2 regions of the Blautia sp. HCP3S3_C4 genome follow, and region 1 is predicted to be linked to the other one. Evidence: riboswitches for the same ligand, from Rfam matches in the RefSeq annotation. Region 1 holds a riboswitch; the other holds the start of a gene.
What was found. A riboswitch is a leader RNA that binds a small molecule or an ion and turns the genes downstream of it on or off. The one in region 1 is predicted to bind ZMP and ZTP.
Positions count from the first base shown of each region.

Region 2: another riboswitch for ZMP and ZTP. It lies ahead of ACTNC6_RS13430 (IMP cyclohydrolase); the one in region 1 lies ahead of ACTNC6_RS08895 (formate--tetrahydrofolate ligase).

Region 1 covers NZ_JBQHWF010000008.1:60,022-63,152, forward strand. The annotation lists gene ACTNC6_RS08895 (formate--tetrahydrofolate ligase) at 1-1,252, opposite strand, end outside; ZMP/ZTP riboswitch at 1,431-1,516, opposite strand; gene ACTNC6_RS08900 (DUF1700 domain-containing protein) at 1,907-2,353, shown strand; gene ACTNC6_RS08905 (isopeptide-forming domain-containing fimbrial protein) at 2,615-3,131, shown strand, end outside.
Region 2 covers NZ_JBQHWF010000016.1:37,826-40,956, forward strand. The annotation lists gene ACTNC6_RS13425 (phosphoribosylaminoimidazolecarboxamide formyltransferase) at 1-418, opposite strand, end outside; gene ACTNC6_RS13430 (IMP cyclohydrolase) at 453-1,166, opposite strand; ZMP/ZTP riboswitch at 1,238-1,318, opposite strand; gene ACTNC6_RS13435 (peptidoglycan recognition protein family protein) at 1,421-2,092, opposite strand; gene guaB (IMP dehydrogenase) at 2,385-3,131, opposite strand, start outside.

The DNA of each region.
Region 1 (3,131 bases):
CTTTTGCCCATACTTCAGAAAGAGCAACGTTAACGCCCAGTTCTTTACATTTAGCTTCTACAAAGTCAAGCTCTGCCTTTGTATCTGTCGGGAATGCATTGATAGCAACAACACATGGAAGTTTGTATACGTTCTTGATATTGGAAACGTGTTTTAACAGGTTCGGGATACCTTTTTCAAGAGCTTCCAGGTTTTCATTGTTAAGGTCAGCTTTAGCAACACCACCGTTGTATTTCAGAGCACGTACTGTAGCTACGATTACAACTGCGCTTGGCTTTAAGCCAGCCATACGGCATTTGATGTCGAGGAATTTCTCAGCACCCAGGTCAGCGCCGAAACCAGCTTCTGTGATTGCATAATCAGCAAGCTTCATAGCCATCTTTGTAGCTGTTACGGAGTTACATCCGTGAGCAATGTTTGCGAATGGTCCGCCGTGTACGATTGCAGGAACGTGTTCCAGAGTCTGTACAAGGTTTGGTTTCAGAGCATCTTTTAACAGAGCTGTCATAGCGCCTTCAGCGTGAAGGTCACCAGCTGTTACAGGTTTCTGCTCGGAAACTTTGCCGTATGTATATCCGATGATGATCTTGGATAATCTTTCTTTCAGGTCTTTGATGTCGCTTGCAAGACAGAGAACTGCCATGATTTCAGATGCAACTGTGATGTCGTATCCGTCTTCACGAGGCATACCGTTTGTCTTTCCGCCAAGGCCGTCTACTACATTACGAAGCTGACGGTCGTTCATATCTACACATCTTCTCCATGTGATCTTACGAGGGTCAATGTTTAATGCGTTGCCCTGGAAGATATGGTTATCGATCATAGCTGCCAGTAAGTTGTTAGCTGCACCGATCGCATGGAAGTCACCTGTGAAGTGAAGGTTGATGTCTTCCATAGGAACAACCTGTGCATATCCGCCGCCTGCTGCACCACCTTTTACACCGAATACCGGTCCTAAGGATGGCTCACGAAGAGCTACCATAACGTTCTTTCCAAGTTTCTGCATACCATCTGCAAGACCTACAGTAGTAGTAGTTTTACCTTCTCCTGCAGGAGTTGGGTTGATAGCTGTAACAAGGATTAATTTGCCGTCCTTTTTGTCGCTTTCTTTTAAAAGATTGTAATCAATTTTTGCTTTATATTTTCCGTACTGCTCCAGATATTTATCATCAATACCTGCTTTTTCTGCAATCTGAGTGATTGGAAGCATTTCGCATTCCTGTGCAATTTCGATGTCTGATTTGAATCCCATAAGTGTTTTTCTCCTTTCGTCTCCGCATAAACATGAAAAACTTATATTACTGTTCATTTGTTACTGTGCACTCTGCGATCAGTAACAATTTATTCATTGAAGGAATGATCGATCAGCCCGTCAGATGAACAAAAGTATTGTTTCATCCGATAAAAAAAGGCCAGTATCTGAAATTTTCAAATACTGCCCAGACGGTCGGCTTCTACAAACCTCCGACTCCCCGTGGTTTGCATTCCACTCTTTCCGTCAGTACTCGAAGGTTCCTTCAATTGATGGCAATAGTATATCATTTTGAGAAAAAAATGTCAAGAAAATTTTTGCTGAAATGTCAAAAAAATCAAGTAAACTGGACGAAAGTTGTGTAAAATTAATAATGAAAAACCAGAGTATCTATGATTGTTGGGAAGAATTTGCTTTTTCAAAGAAATGGGATTGTTAAAAAATAGACATGGATTTATAGTAGAATGAAGATTATGTAAAGGAAAGGTTAAACCTTGCAGTTTATAGGAATTTCATAAAAAGTTTATGATTATATTAGTTGCTACCTGTGGTAAATATGGTAGAATAAGAATAATAAGTGCACAGAAATCTCCTGCTTCAATTATCATAAGCAGTGTATGGGGATTTATATTTTGGCAAAGTGGAGTGTAAAAGATGAACAGACAAGAATTTTTGGAAATCCTGAGAAGCCAGCTTGCCGGTCACATGCAGGAGGGCAAGGCTGCAGCACATGTACGATACTATGAAGATTATATACAGTCCCAGGTACGCGGTGGTCGTACAGAGCAGGAAGTGCTTGATCAGTTGGGAGATCCCAGACTGATAGCAAAAACTCTTATTGATACAGAGGGAGATACTGTAGATGAGGAATATGGAGCCTATTCCTCCTGTGGATCTGGATTAGAACCGCCGCCCCAGCCGGAGAAGCGGTGGAAAAAAGTTCTGGACCTTTCAACCTGGTCAGGTAAGCTTGTTGTGATTGTGGCAGCTGCTGTAGCGATTATTTTATTACTTATAATAATTGGTGCCGTTCTTCCGTTTTTTATTATTCTGATTATCATTTTATCTGTTATTTCCTGGTTTACCAAGAGAAGTCACTGATCAAAAGAGAACTCCCTTTGGGAGCTTTCTTTTGATCTGTCTTATAGCTTTATCTAATATTCTTTTCAGTACTCTTTTTATTCAGTTATTTATATTTTTCATATCGTTTCATATTTTCGCCTTAGTCTTATCTGAAGTGTGTTATTCCCTAATCCTGCCAGGCAGCAGGTAAATCTCAATTTTATTATTTTTATAAAGGCAGAAAACAGGATTTTTGCACAGGAATCCTTTTTTCTGTATGCCAAATGGAAAGGAGACAACATGAAAGGAACTGTGAAACTAAAAAAACGTCTGGAGGCTTTAGGCTTAGCCTTACTGTTTATGCTGCAGTCTGTACTGGGCTTTTTACCTGGAATGATTTTCAGTGCGGCCGGAGCGGTAAAGTCCATCGAGGTCTGGGACTCTGATCAGCTTATTGACTATGGTTACCGTTTCAATATGAAGTTTCAGCCAGGGGTAACTACCTATGAGTCTTTTGGCTGCGATAATCTGGACAGTGCTGCATTTTCAGATCACGGAAGAAGTACAAGAGATACAGAAAGTGTGAGGATAACAGAGGATTACAAATCCGGAAGTGCAGGAATGCGCTATAACAATGTGGGCAGAGATGCAGGGGGAAATATTGTGGATGTGCGTCTGACCCTGGTGGGGGTAGAAAATGCCGAGAGACGCTATGACCTGAGAACCCCTGTCTCCAAAAAAGAAAATAATGGTGGACTTACCTTTGGCTGGGAGAATAATGAAACCTATCCAATGGTAGGCTTTGCTAAAAACAATA
Region 2 (3,131 bases), on a different contig from region 1:
ATACCTCTCTCTTGATCAGAAGTGCTGTATCTTTATCGCACACATCAGAAAGAGAAATGAAATCACCAAAAGAGGACATTCTGTCAGCACCGCGGGCTCTTGCATAAGCACATGCTAATGGTGAAAAATTCTTCCAGTCCATATCATTTACCCAGTAGATCTTTGCCAGAGTCTCTGTCAGTGGAAGTCCTACAGCAGCACCTGCAGGAGATACATGTTTAAAAGAGGTTGCAGCAGGAAGTCCAGTTGCTTTCTTCAGGTTTGATACCAGCTGCCAGCCGTTAAAGGCATCCAGGAAATTGATATATCCCGGTCTTCCGGAAAGAATCTTCACCGGAAGTTCTGATCCGTCTGCCATATAAATTTTTGCAGGTTTCTGATTTGGGTTACAGCCATATTTTAATTCGAATTCTTTCATTATATAAATCCTCCATTATCATATCTGCCCTGTTTTATTTATTCTTATTAATGATCTTGCTTTCGTACTTACCTGTCTCAATATCAATATATCTTACAAACAAAGATACTTTGTTATCTTCGTTCAGGCTGTTCCAGAGAAGTTCTGCAAACTCATCCATATTATCCGGAATTGCTACCAGTTTCGGTTCGCCTTCAAAGCTTGGAAGTGGATTTCCATCGCATTTATAAGTGTGGATAAAATGTCCCTCTCCTGCAATGGCATTCTCGTATGCAAATGTGTATCTGTTACATGCATCCGGATTTCCGTTGTTGCTCTTGAGAATTGACATTGCATAGTTGAATTTTCCGTTCTCTACATGCATAACACCGGAAATACGAGGTGTATAGTTTGGACCGTCTGGCTCGAATTCTCTGCTTCTTAAAGACTGCTCAAAAGTAAGCTGATGATCCATTCCCTCATAAATGGTATCTGTCTGATCTCCGTTAGTTACAATTGTTTTGTTTCCCAGTACACGTACAGGTGCATAAATGATCAGGCTTGGATCTGTAAGCTTGGACGGGTCAAATGCCTGGGTACGGATTCCCTCACCATCCTCTACAAATACTCTGTTTCTGCTGTTCTCGCTTCTGCCCATGATGAAATAAGCTGTCACTGCTTTCTTACCGTCTGCGGAACGTCCGATCACAATTCCTCTTCCAGGATAGGAATTCTCTTTCAGTTCTTTTTCCAGTGATAACATTTCCATAATTTTTCTCCTTTTCGTTATAAATAAGGTTAAAAAAAGCCTGGGAAACCTATTTATTCATTGAATAATTTCCAGGCTGCCCAGGCGGTCGGCTCATATACACACTGCACTCCCTGTAGGTAATCCTACTTCCGCCAGTCATGCAGGTACTGTTGTGAAACTCACACACTGTTATTATAGTACAATACTTCTTTGCAGATTTCAAGGCAATTTTTTTGTTTCCTGCTTTTTTTCAAAAACAATAGGATATACCATTACTGAGTATTCTTTAATTTATAGTCAACCTCAATCTGAGAAGCAATATCGGCCTTCATCTGAATCCATGCATCCGGATTCTCCACATAATATTTGGGACAGTTCTTTCCTGTCACATCATAGTGACGAATCACGTTTTCAGAAGTAAGTCCGAATCGCACACATAACCATGCTGTCAGTTTTACAGCCGAATCATAGGTTGCATCATTGAATTTTCCTGTTTCATCCTGGTGACAGCACTCAATCGATACGGTATCCACATTACGGGAATTTGTCGCATAAGACATCTCCGATGTAGGAATGCACTGTACCACCTCACCATCAAGGCCAATGACAAAGTGACTGCTTACCTTTGTCTCATGTGTATTTGCCAGATTCTCAAAATAATTTCTGTTGGCCATTGCTGTTGCTCCTGGGTTCGCAGTATAGTGAATTGCAATATATTTTACGCTTTCAATGGGAATCTGCGGTCTGGAATATTCATTGGGAGTCAGCAGCTCCACATCAATATAGGGAGCCCCTTCTTTCTGCCACTGCTCAGGACCGCTTCCTGAATTTTCCTGCTCCAGAAGTACCTCCTGCTCTTTTCTTTCTCTCTCCTGCATATTATTTATTCCATACCAGCATCCTATACTTACTCCCACCATCAGGATAATGCAGATTAGCAGCATCCTCAGATTTCTCTGTCGAACTCTGCTGTTTTTTCTTGATTTCCCGGCAGATATTTTTCTGTGTGCAGCACTGGTTTTTGATTTTGAAACTGATTTTCTCTTTGTTTTTACAGATCCGGTACTTTTTCTACCGCTCCGATTCTTTTGTATCATAGCTTTTCTCTGCCACCCATTTCCTGGAATTCGTTTTTTCTATTATACCATTGAATTCTTTTCTTTTCACTATCAAATCCGGTAATTCCACAAAAATACCCCGGCAGATTCACAAGACCTCCGGGGTATCATTCATTATTTATTTATCATCTACACTATAGTTTGGAGCTTCTTTGGTGATATGAATATCATGTGGATGAGATTCCTTCAGAGAAGCAGCGGAAATCTTGATAAACCTACCTGTAGTCTTAAGAGTCTCAATATTCTCTGCACCACAATATCCCATACCTGAGCGAAGACCACCCATGAGCTGGAATACAGTATCCTCTACATGTCCTTTATATGCAACACGTCCCTCTACGCCTTCCGGAACAAGCTTCTTTGCATTTTCCTGGAAATAACGATCTTTACTGCCGTTCTCCATAGCAGCAATAGATCCCATACCACGGTATACTTTATATTTACGTCCCTGATACAGTTCAAAAGTTCCCGGGCTCTCATCGCATCCTGCGAAGATACTTCCCATCATACATACATTTGCACCAGCTGCAATTGCCTTGGTAACGTCTCCGGAATATTTGATACCACCGTCTGCAATGATCGGGATTCCATAACGATTAGCAACCTCATAACAATCCATTACTGCAGTAACCTGTGGCACGCCAATACCTGCAACCACACGTGTGGTACAAATAGACCCAGGTCCGATACCAACCTTAACTGCATCTACGCCTGCATCGATCAGAGCCTTGGTAGCTGCTCCTGTAGCTACATTCCCTGCAATTACCTGAAGATCCGGATATGCAGCTTTAATTTCACGGACAGCCTTCAGAATATTCTCTGAATGACCATGTGCAGAATCAATTACAATTACATCTACACATGC